2 regions of the Tindallia californiensis genome follow, and region 1 is predicted to be linked to the other one. Evidence: a T-box and tRNA genes for the amino acid it is inferred to sense, from the RefSeq annotation. Region 1 holds a T-box; the other holds one or more tRNA genes.
The links. A T-box is a leader RNA that pairs with one kind of tRNA and senses whether it is charged. The one in region 1 lies ahead of BLV55_RS02710 (valine--tRNA ligase), so its partner is inferred to be a tRNA-Val.
Positions count from the first base shown of each region.

Region 2: it has a tRNA-Val gene. The T-box ahead of BLV55_RS02710 (valine--tRNA ligase) is inferred to sense a tRNA for this amino acid. The anticodon was not compared.

Region 1 covers NZ_FNPV01000002.1:117,151-123,451, forward strand. The annotation lists gene BLV55_RS02705 (bifunctional folylpolyglutamate synthase/dihydrofolate synthase) at 1-1,100, opposite strand, end outside; gene BLV55_RS02710 (valine--tRNA ligase) at 1,141-3,786, opposite strand; T-box leader at 3,864-4,086, opposite strand; gene BLV55_RS02715 (D-2-hydroxyacid dehydrogenase) at 4,146-5,105, opposite strand; gene BLV55_RS02720 (YbaK/EbsC family protein) at 5,098-5,592, opposite strand; gene BLV55_RS02725 (anaerobic ribonucleoside-triphosphate reductase activating protein) at 5,621-6,301, opposite strand, start outside.
Region 2 covers NZ_FNPV01000001.1:125,326-131,626, forward strand. The annotation lists gene BLV55_RS00610 (molybdopterin molybdotransferase MoeA) at 1-17, opposite strand, end outside; tRNA gene BLV55_RS00615 (tRNA-Ala) at 252-328, shown strand; gene BLV55_RS00620 (RluA family pseudouridine synthase) at 371-1,300, opposite strand; gene BLV55_RS00625 (NAD(+)/NADH kinase) at 1,429-2,235, shown strand; gene BLV55_RS00630 ([Fe-Fe] hydrogenase large subunit C-terminal domain-containing protein) at 2,294-3,562, shown strand; gene BLV55_RS00635 (HD domain-containing protein) at 3,526-4,173, opposite strand; tRNA gene BLV55_RS00640 (tRNA-Val) at 4,347-4,422, shown strand; gene BLV55_RS00645 (RnfABCDGE type electron transport complex subunit D) at 4,585-5,550, shown strand; gene BLV55_RS00650 (RnfABCDGE type electron transport complex subunit G) at 5,547-6,164, shown strand; gene BLV55_RS00655 (NADH:ubiquinone reductase (Na(+)-transporting) subunit D) at 6,157-6,301, shown strand, end outside.

The DNA.
Region 1 (6,301 bases):
GGTTCTGTCACTATCACCTGATCAACCTTAGGTAATAATAAGTTAAGTACACTATCAATGTCCTTGTCTTCCAGCATCCCAACAACCCATGTAATAGATCTATTTTTTAATAGCAACTCAATGCTTTTCGAAAGAGCTTTTGCTCCTTGTAAGTTATGGGCACCATCAATGAGAACCATTGGATCATCATGGATTACTTCTAAACGTCCTATCCAACGTACATTTCTCAGGCCTTTTCTCAACTCCTGATCTCTGATTTCAAAGTGCCCTTCTTTCTCTAATATCTTTAAGGCAGTTAATGCCAGCATGCTATTTTCCACTTGATGCAGACCTGGTAAGGCGATGGTTATTTGACGATAAGATTGTTGGAATAAGGTTACAGAAAAAGTCTGGCTTTTAAGATGTGATTCGTGAATCTCGAACTGTTTAGGAACTACCTGATAAAAAGGTGCTTCTAATAACAATGCTTTCTCCTCTATGATTTTCAACGCTTCTTCATGTTGAAATCCAGTGATGACCGGCTTTCCTTTTTTAATGATGCCAGCTTTTTCACCAGCGATGGCTTCCAGTGTATTTCCAAGGTAAGTCATGTGATCATAATCTATTGGCGTAATAATGGTTAGTAATGGATCACTAATAACATTAGTAGCATCTAGCCGGCCACCAAGTCCAACTTCCAGAATTACGAAGTCAACTTTTTGTTCTTGATAGTAAAGCAATGCAATGGCTGTGACTATCTCAAATTCTGTTGGATGCTGAAACCCTTCTTTCAGCATCCTTTCAACGGCTTTTTTTACCTGCTCTGTTATATTGGCTAGTTCCTGGTCTTCAATGTTTCTTGTATTAATTCTTATTCGTTCATTAAACCGCTCTATATATGGGGATGTGTATAGTCCCACTTTGTAACCAGCTTCTATCAATACTGACTGGATCATTGAGCATGTGGATCCTTTTCCATTGGTTCCGGCAACATGAATTACTTTAAGGCCTTTTTCCGGATTTCCCAATTCTTGTAATAGGGTCTTGATATTTTCCAGTCCTAATTTACTTCCAAATTTATACGTTCCATGAATATAGTTCAATGCCTCTTGGTAATCCACGGACACATCCTCCCTCTCCCTTAGTATCCTGTTCCCGATCTTATTGAAGCTCTTTAATTCGCTTTTCAAGGTTTTGAAGCATTTCTTCAAATTTTACTTGTTTTTGTTTTTCTTCTTCAACTAATGTAGCCGGAGCTTTTTCTATAAACCCTTTATTGCTTAGTTTTCCTTGAACACGCTTGATTTCTCCCTGATATTTCTCTTTCTCTTTTTCCAGCCTTTGAAGCTCTTTTTGGATATCAACCAATTCTTCCAGAGGAATAAACATTTCAGCACCTGCAAAGGGGACAGAAACAGCTTGATTCGGTATCTTGTTTTGATCTTCAAAAAACGTTACATTGGATACAGAAGCCAGACTCATAAGGTAAGGCGTCCCTCTTTCCAGCAGACTCTTTAGTTCCGTTCGTGCATTCAATACCATTAGTGCGGCTTTTTTCGATGCTGGCACATTCATATCTGACCGTATGTTCCGAATGCTTTTGATCGCCTGTACCAACTGATCCATTTCTTCTTCTGCTTTTGGATTGATCCATTGGTTTTTGGTTACTGGCCAGGGAGAAATCATTATGTTATCTCTTTCTCCTGGAAGGCTTTGCCAGATTTCTTCCGTAATGAACGGCATAAATGGATGTAACAATTTCAAAATATTTTCTAATACTTCCACAAGCACAGCCTGAGCCGTATGCTTTGCTTCTTCATTCTCACTATACAGCCTGGTTTTGCTCATTTCAATATACCAATCGCAATATTCATTCCAAGTGAAATCAACGATTTTTTGTTGTGCAAGCCCTAATTCAAATTTGTCTAAATTTGAGGTTATTTCCTGCTCAACTCTTTGAAGTCGCGATAATATCCATCGATCTTCAAAGGTTAATCGTTGTTCTTTTTGGCTTAGAGTCGCCACTTCACCATCAAGATTCATCAATAAAAACCGAGTAGCATTCCAGAGCTTATTAGCAAAATTCCGACTAGCTTCCAGTCTTTCTTCGTGAAAACGCAAATCGTTCCCCGGACTATTCCCTTGAACCAGAGTGAATCGTAAAGCGTCAGCGCCGTACTCTTCAATCACTTCAAGAGGGTCAACCCCGTTCCCAAGAGATTTGCTCATTTTTCTACCTTCAGCATCTCGAACCAACCCATGGACTAACACATGCTCAAAAGGAATGTCGTCACAAACCTCCAAGCCGCTAAACACCATGCGGACAACCCAGAAGAAAATAATATCGTATCCTGTCACCAGTACATTTGTTGGGTAAAAATAATCTAGCTCTGGTGTTTTATCTGGCCATCCCAGTGTGGAAAAAGGCCATAAGGCTGAGCTAAACCAAGTATCTAAAACATCTTCATCTTGAACAATGTGATCTCCTTTACATTGGGTGCAAACCTCTGGCGATTCTCTTAACACCATCATTTCTCCACAGTCCTGGCAATAATAGGCTGGAATTCGATGTCCCCACCAAAGCTGACGAGAAACACACCAGTCTCTTATATTTTCTAACCAGTGAAAATAGATTTTACTAAATCTTTCTGGTATAAACTTTGTATGGTTATTCTTAACCGCATCAATGGCCGGTTTTGCCAGCGGCTCCATATGCAAAAACCATTGCTCCGAAGTAATTGGCTCTACAGCAGTACTGCATCGATAACATTGTCCTACATTGTGAACCCGTTCTTTCACACTCACTAATAAGCCTAGCTTTTCTAAGTCTTTCACCATCTGATGACGTGCATCATAACGACTCATCCCACAATAAGGGCCACCATTTTCATTAATACTAGCGTCGTCATTCATCACTCGTATTTGTGGTAACTGATGTCGTGTCCCTACCTCAAAATCGTTCGGATCATGTGATGGTGTTATTTTTACAGCTCCTGTTCCAAATTCCGGATCCACATACTCATCCGCAATAATGGGAATCTCTCGGTTTAACAGTGGTAAAATAACGGTTTTTCCTATAAGATGCTTGTATCTCTCATCTTCCGGATGCACAGCAACCGCCGTATCTCCTAAGATTGTTTCCGGTCTGGTAGTAGCTATTTCAATATAAGTATCCTCATCTTTTATCGGATAGTTGACATGCCAGAATTTCCCGGATTTTTCTTCATGCTCTACTTCGATATCCGATAAAGAGGTTTTACAGTCCGGACACCAGTTAATGATTCGGTTTCCCCGATAAATCAACCCTTTTTCGTATAAACGCACAAAGAACTCCTTAACAGCTTTGTTGCATCCTTCATCCATGGTAAAGCGTTCTCTTGACCAGTCACATGAATTTCCTAACTGTTTCATTTGGTCCACTATCCTGCGGCCATAGTTATCGCGCCAGTTCCAAGCTTCTTCAAGAAATTTTTCTCGTCCTATTTCGTTTTTATCTAACCCTTGCTCTTGCTTTATTTTGTCAACTACTTTCACTTCCGTTGCAATACTGGCATGATCTGTTCCGGGTAGCCATAATGTTTCGTACCCTCGCATTCGTTTGTATCTGGTCAGTATATCTTGCAGTGTCTGGTCCAATGCATGACCCAAATGAAGTTGTCCCGTAATATTTGGCGGTGGTAAAACAATACAAAAAGGCTCTTTTCCAGAATTTGGAGTAGCTTTAAATAAGTCTTTTTCCATCCAATCTTCATAAATTTTCTTTTCAAATGTTTTTGGATCATAATTCTTTTGCAATGTTGTTTCCATAACAATAACCTCCTATAGCATCTTGTTTTCTCACTTGTTTTTCAAAAATCAAAAAAAGCCTTCTCCTCCTTACAAATTATAAGGACGAAAAGACTTCGCGGTACCACCCTATTTCTCCTGCTTGCAGGAGCTCTTAAAAGAGAGATAACGGTCTCTTACCGTCTGGACTTACTCACTAATCGCTTCTGTCCAGATGCTCTGAAGCTACTTCAGCACCTATCAACCGTAAAACCTTTCAGCTAATGGTTTTACTCTCTGTAGATTTTAGTCATGCCTACTCCTCTTCATCATTGCCTCTCATCTTCTGTTTTTCATCATTATATCATAAAATACAATGAAAATGCATATAACAACCTCTCTTAATAGCCTTTTTCTAAATCTACCACATTCATCATATTCCCATTACCACCTTGAAATACTTTTAGGTTATTCTGTAAAATCGGCATGAGTTTTTCCATGTATTTCGTAGATTCACCACATATATGTGGTGTTATGACAACATTTTCCAGTTTCCATAAAGGGCTGCTTTGAGGTAATGGCTCTTCTTCAAAGACATCGGCTACAAAACCGCGGATCCACCTTTCTTTAAGGGCTTTTATTAAAGCTTCTTCATCAATGGTACCTCCACGTCCCATGTTGATTAAGCAAGCATTTTTTTTCATCACCGATAAGTTTTTTGCATTTATTATTTTTCTTGTTTTCACTGTTTCTGGTAAGAGGTTAATCACATAATCACTTTCTTTAAGAAGGGCTTCGATTTCAGTCATTCCAAAAGTATTATCCACATAAGGTATTTCCTCTGGGTTGTTTTTAATGCCGATCACTCGCATGCCCATTAAAGATGCTTTTTTTGCAATTTCCTGACCAATGCTTCCTAATCCTAAAATACCAACTGTTGCACCAAATATTTCATTTTGTTCTATCTGACGATCCCACGTACTGCTCATCTGGTTTCGGATCATTGAATGAATGTTTCTAGCCATCATAATCATGCTTGCGATAGCATATTCAGCCATATGAATCCGGTGTACGCCTTTTCCATTCGTAATAATAACGCCTTTTTCATGCAGTTCTTTGATTGGAAATGCATCTACTCCTACGGTAATTGCTTGAAGCCATTTCAGATTTTTACCCTTTCGAATAATGGATGCTTCACAAGGGTAAGTAACCAGAACATCTGTATCTTCAATCACTTCTTCTAATTGCTCTGGCTTATTGACAAACAATACTTTTTCGAACTTTTCCGGATCCAGCATCGCTTCTATTTTTTGTTGAGAAAAAGTGACGTGCGAGGGAATATTAAAAACAATTTTATACATTGGGTAACTCCTTTCCATATTTACATACATCTACAACCTTTCCTCCGGTTACTTCTGCAAGTTGTGCCATTGTAATGGGAACAGCCGTATTAGAAGTACCTGCCGCTGCATATACAGTATCAAATCGCTCCATACTTGAATCAAGAAGGATTTGGACATTTGTCAAACCAAAAGGGCAAACTCCACCAGGAGGGAACCCTGTTTTTTCAATACATTCTTCTTTTGAAGCCATTTTAGGTTTTATTCCTAACTGCTTCTTTATTTTACTGGTATTAATTTTTGCATCACCGCTAGTCACTACTAACACTGGAGTTTCTTCTGCAAGAAATAAAATAGATTTCGCAATTTGACCTACCGACACACCAAGTTGATCTGCTGCCATTTGGGCTGTTTTTGTCGACCCCGGTTCAAAGACGATCACTTTGGTGTTTATTGGAAGTGATTCTATATATTCTACCATATCGTCCAGCCGCTCTTTATCGGTCATTTCACCTTACTCCTCTCTTTTTTGTTTTTTAGCGAAGAATTACTTCTTCAAAGAATGGTTCTAATTGTTCTTTTAAGTAAGTCATTCTTATCGCTGGATATGACGTAAGCTTTTTTCTTCCACAAAGCACATTTTCATTATCACGAAAGTTTTGAAGAACGTACTTTTTAGCATCGGATATCCAATCAGCAATTTTCAAAACCTCTGTCTCCGTCAAAATTTCTGGTGATACAGTGGTTCTGAATTCATAGTTTTTCATCTGGTTTTTAATAACCCTAATGCTTTTATTGATAGCATCAAGATCTACACAAACGCCTGCAATCTGATCATATTTTTCCGGTGGCGCTTTTATATCCATGGCGATATAATCAATCAATCCTTCTTTGATAAGTGGTTCAATAATATCCGGTTTTGTTCCATTGGTATCCAGTTTTACACCATATCCAATGGATTTTATTTCTTGTATAAAGCCTCTTAAATCTTCTGATAATGTGCATTCACCACCTGAGATAACCACACTATCAATAAAAGAACGTCTCGTAATCAATTCATCCATCATTTTCTGTCGTTCTATCTGAACACCTTCGATACTCAACAGTTCTGCATTGTGACAATAGGAGCACCTAAAATTGCATCCTCGCAAAAAAATAACCGTTGATAAATGCCCTGGATAATCGATTAGCGATGTTTTTTGAATTCCGCCAATACG
Region 2 (6,301 bases), on a different contig from region 1:
GTTTTAAATAACTCCATTCTTTCCCTCCTCCTAAAATTACTCTCGCTATCATTTTATATCAGTGTGCCATTAGCCTTCAGATTTGAAGACACTTATATCACTTAGTAATAGTCCATTTTAATTATACCATGTTTTTTTGATTTCTTTCGCACTCATAAACCTTATGTTTTCTTTAGTATTTGGCCATCTACAGCTTCCAAAATATTTCTCTTGCATACAGTTGTCGATTATGCTATAATTCAGATTGTTGTGGGGGCGTAGCTCAGCCTGGGAGAGCGCTTGACTGGCAGTCAAGAGGTCAGGGGTTCGAGCCCCCTCGTCTCCACCATCTATCCTACAACCTTAAAGATCCGCTTTTGCGGATCTTTTTTTATATTTCTTTTTCTAACAACCTTTTTAATTCTATTAGATCATCTGGTAGCTCTGCGTTGCATTCAATTTCTTCTTTTGTGCGTGGATGATCAAAAATAATTCTTTCTGCATGAAGCGCCTGTCGTTTTATTCGATTAGGTTGGTCAGGTTCATAAAATTCATCCCCTATAATCGGATGCCCTATATGATGAGCATGGACACGAATTTGATGAGTTCTGCCTGTATCTATTTTAATCCGAATCAAACTAGCTTTTGAATATACTTCTACTTTTTCCAAATGACTAACTGCCATTTTACCTCTGGAATCCACTACTCTTCTTGGAGGCTCATTCTCAGGAATCGTTTCCGGTCTATAGATAGGTGCTTCTACCTTCTGGTAAGATTTATCTACACGCCCCAATACAAATGCCAAATATTTCTTTACCATTTTTGATTGCAACTGAGCTGCAAGTTGCTGATGGGCAAAAGAGTTTTTTGCCAAAATCATCGCTCCTGAAGTATCCATATCAAGTCTATTTACAAACCTGATCTTATAACATTCACCACGATTATTCATATAATTCATGACTGCGTTTGCCAATGTTCCTTCTCTGGTTGCTGCTGTAGGATGTGTCAACATTCCTGGCGGTTTATTGATTACCAGTACATCAAAATCTTCATAAATGATATTCAGTGGTATGTTTATTGGTGTAAAATCACAGCTCTCTTCTTCCATGTTCAGCACTAACAAGTCATTTTTTTGAAGTATCTGATGGTAAGGTGCCCACTTACTGTTTATTGTTACCCTTTTATCTTTTTTCAGTCTTGACATCAATCGACTCGATACTTCCCATTGCTTTTTCAGTAATGATTTTAATGTCATTCCCTCTTCATTTTTTTCTACTTTGTATACAATTTTATTATATTTCTGATCTTCTATCGGTAACATTGCTTCACTAACCCTTCTGAATTATAATCATTTTATAGCATTCGTATTTTATGAAATCATGTTTGACTTTTGTATTTTTAATGTGTATGTTTATGATATGCCATATAAACTTGTAGGGAGGTACCACTATGTCCACTATTAAACACATCTGCGTATTGAGTAATTCATTACCTCTCTCTCGCAAAACAGAACTATTGCTACAAGAGAAATTAGATGAGTACCGATTTAGCTGGAGCAAGCAATTAGAGGTTGACACCGATTTAATTATCTGCATCGGTGGTGATGGCTCTTTCTTGAAAACCATGCACGATTTATCATTTCCTACTACACCCGTTGTATCTGTCAACACAGGACATTTAGGTTTTTTCTCCGAAGTAACACCAGATCAAATAGATTTGCTTCTACAAAAGATCCATGATAACCGTTATATTATCGAAACCATTAACCCTTTATCCGCTAAAGTCGATTTAGAAAAAAACATTCAAGCCCTTTTGGCAATTAATGAAGTCGTTGTTAAAAGTAGTCGTTGTAAACCAATCCACCTAAAAATAACTGTAAATAATCAACTAATTCAAACATTCAGCGGTGATGGAATCCTTGTTTCTACTTCAACTGGCAGTACAGCCTATAGTTATTCAGCAGGAGGCAGCATCGTTGATCCCAGCTTAGAAGTGCTTCAGATTACACCCCTCGCTCCTATTAATACCAATGCTTATAGGTGTTTTACATCTAGCGTTATTTTTCCTCCTAACGCTACTATTCGTATTATGCCAGAGAGAGAGCCCGAAAGTTATGTCATGATCTCTGCCGATGGAATTGAACAACCTCAAACCTCTTTCAAAGAAATTAATATTTCTTTAAGTAATCAGGCCATCTATATGTTAAGATTAAACCAACATGACTTTTGGAATAAAGTGATTACAAAATTTCTTTAACTAAAAACCCTATTTATACCTAATAAAAACCATAGGCGAACTGTAAGGAGGTTCCTGTATGCCTTCCCGATATCATCCTATCAGTCTTAACTCTGAAAAGTGTATTGGATGTACCAATTGCATCAAGCGTTGTCCTACAGAAGCCATCCGTGTTACTAATGAAAAAGCAAGCGTAATGCATGAAAAGTGTATCAATTGTGGTGTTTGCATTTCCGTATGTCCTTATAACGCATTCCACGGCGTTACAAAAGGATATCGTGGCGTGTCCAACTATGCACTGAAAATTGCCCTTGTAGATCCTATCATCTATAGCCAGTTCCCAACAGAAATTTCCCCTGAGCTAATCTTAACTGGCATTAAAAAATCAGGCTGTTCCGAAGTATATGAGATATCAAAAGGTGCTGATGTTGTAACGAAGTTCACGCAAAAATATTTGCATTTACAGAGAAGAACACCTATCATTTCTTCTTCCTGTCCGGCGATTATCCGATTAATCCAGTTAAGATTTCCTGAACTTATCCACCACATTCTTCCAATTGATTCACCCGTAGAGATAGCTGCTTATATGGCTCGAGAAGAAGCTATGCGTAAATATGGATTAAAAGCAGAAGAAATCGGCGTATACTATTCTACCCCCTGCCCTGCCCGCATTTCTAGTTTTTTAAGGCCCTTAGGCACACAAAAAACCAATATCAGCATGTCACTTCCTATTCATAAGGTTTTTGGTTTGGTAAATAGATTTCTAAAGGATAATGCAGGAAAATCACTGCAACGTGTCTATCCGTCTTCCGAAGGCATTAATTGGTCTCGAGTGGGCGGTCAAGCAGCTTCTTTGAAAATCGATGAATACATGGCCGTTGATGGCATCAGTAACGTCATTAGCGTATTAGAAGAAATCGAATACGGAAAAATGAGGCACTTAAAGTTTTTAGAATGTCAAGCCTGTATTAATGGTTGTGTTGGTGGAAGCTTGAATGTAGAAAACCCTTTTATTGCACAAAGTCGCATTCGAGTGATTGCCAAGAAATATCAACATATTAAAACAGAATCTCCGAGTATTTCGCCGGAAAAATTTCTTTTCACTCAGCCTATTCAACCTCTTCATTCAACAAAATTAGATCAAGATTTATCAAAAGCGCTTTTAAAACTTGAACAAGTTGATAAAACCCTCAAAAAACTTCCTGACATTGACTGTGGCGCATGCGGCGCACCGTCCTGTCGTGCATTCGCAGAAGACATTGTACAAAACAGGGCTGCATTAGAAGAATGTGTTGTTTTGATTAAAAAAACCTACTTTAAAAAAGGAATGACGCTCGATTCTTTTTGATGAAAATAGTATAAATCCTCAGCAAAAGATGTAAGCTTAACACTTTCCTTATTTCTTAAATAACGGATATCCAAATCATTAATACGTACTCTATCTAAGTTGTCTGCATCCTTAAAAATCAAATATAGTTTCGACATGGTTGTATATGCTTTATCACTCCATCCTCTCTGAATTTTTTTATGTTCTTCCATTGCAATAGAATCGTCTACCGAATGATATCTAATGATCATTGTTGCAATATCCAATTCTTGAGAACAATTTAAGCGCATTCTTCTTTTTAGCGCCTTCACCTTTTGTACACTTTTAGTACCATGAAAGGAGTCTTTTTGATCATTATGTCTTCCAATGTCATGATAAAGACTTGAAAAAATTAATATTTTTTCTTCTTCTTCGGAAATACGATAAAGTTGTCCAATCAAAATCGCAAGGATCATAACCCTTTGTGTATGGTCCGGACCATGAAGTCCTTTAGGGTTAAAGTAATGACTCTTCTCTATCCATCGCATATGTTTCTCGCAAGTTTCTATTATCCCTTTATATCCACCAATCATTTTACTAAGAGATTCTTTAGAATACTGATCTGCTTTTTCAACCTTTTTTTCTACTGACATATTTATCACTTCCACTATCCTATAAATTAAGAATGCATACAATGCTTTTTTCATTTTCATCCTATCTCTTCTGTATCATTGTATGTACTGATTGTACCATAATCTTCATCCATATTCATATATCCATTTACTTTTTACTACTTTCTGTGGTAAAATAGTCTTGTTATTATTTAGGGGAATTAACTCAGCTGGTAGAGTGTATCCTTGACGTGGATAAAGTCGTGGGTTCGAGTCCCTCATTCCCCACCAACCAATGAGAAGGCTAAGTATCTTTATGATATCTAGCCTTTTTTCGTATGCTTCTTTCTGTTCTTCTAGTAAATATTCTTTAATTTTTTAAGTACTGTTTTGCATCTCATCATTTCGGGTAATAAAGCTACAGATTTCTATTATCAGATGGAGGGAATGCTTATGATATTTCACAACAAGATTTCATCTTTTTTCCAGAAACAACCACTTATGCGCCATGTTTTAGTTAGTCTTTTGCCGTTAATCTTAGGATCTACCTACCTTTTTGGATTGAGAGTTTTAACTCTTTTGATAGTAGTCTCTGTAGCAGGAATCGCTACAGAATACATCTTTGTAAAAAAAAGAAATCAAAAAGTTACCGAAGCCGTATTAGTAACTTGTGTATTGTTCACCCTTTCCCTTCCCATTGCAACTCCCTACTGGGTTGCCATTGTAGGCATTGTCTTTGGTGTCTTGTTTGCCAAAGAAGTATTTGGGGGTTTCGGACGCAATGTGTTTAATCCAGCATTAGCTGGCAGAATGTTTTTATACGTTTCATTCCCCGAATATCTTACAGCCTCTTGGAACCATGCATCAACTTCTTTTCCCGGAGGGTTTACACAATACATAACTCCTGTTTTAGATACCGTATCAGAGTCAACCCCTATGCCTGCCTTTAGAGCAACAGGAGAACTGCTATCATACAACGAAGTTCTATGGGGTTATACATCTGGCTCTATCGGTGAAACCAGTGCTATCCTTCTTATTTTAGGAGCACTTTTTCTTCTGTCCAGAAAAGCCGCTGACTGGCGATTAATCGTTTCTTCTATCACAGGCTTTCTCACTATTCACAGCCTTTTGTTTATATCCGGAGTCAACAATGTTCCTAATCCTATTTACGGGCTTTTAACGGGTGGTTTCCTTTTTACTTCTATCTATTTTGTTACCGAGCCTACCACGGCTCCTAAAACCAGCTCCGCTAAGTGGATTTACGGATTTTTAATCGGTATTATTACGGTTATTATTCGATATTTCGGTATTTTTATAGAAGGGGCCGCTTTTTCTGTTTTAATCATGAATACCTTTGTTCCTATTATGGACGAAGGGGTTAAGTCGTTAAAAGCTATGAGAAAGAAGGTGAAAGCATGAAAAAATTAAACCTTAAACCCGTCGTGTTTATGGTAATCGTCACTTTTATATATACTTCTGTACTTGCAAGTATTAACGCCATAACGATCGAAAGAATTCAATTAAATGAGCAACTTTCTGATCAAATATCTTTTCTATACGTTTTAGACAAGCTTCCAGAAGAAACCAATGCCGAAACCATTAACTCATTATATGAAAAACACATTCATGAAATAGAAGTAAACGATCAGACTATTTATGAAGGGTTTGATCAAAATGGCGAATTAATTGCCTATATTGTTCCGATTACCGGTAGTGCTGTATGGGGTGACCTTAAAGGACTGGTCTCCTTATCCACTGATTTTAACGAAGTGCTGGGCATTGAGTTTCTTTCTCATAACGAAACTCCCGGATTAGGCGCTCGTATTGATGAAGAATCTTTTAAGGAACAGTTCCGAGGTATTGAAATCGATCCTGATGAGTCTCATCAGTTTCTCACTTACCGACCGGATCCTGACGGCCAGGTAGATGCTATCTCCGGTGCCACAGGAACTTCCAATGCTGTCAGAGATATTTTTAATAATAATATGAAACAGTTTATGTCCGAAACTCGGGAGGCGTTACAAAATGATTAGAAAAATTAGAAATATTTTTTCTCTCGGTGTATTCAAGGACAATCCTGTTTTTAGACAAATATTAGGAATCTGCTCAGCTCTGGCGGTTACCAACTTAATGATTAACTCTCTTGTGATGGGTATTGGATTAATCTTTG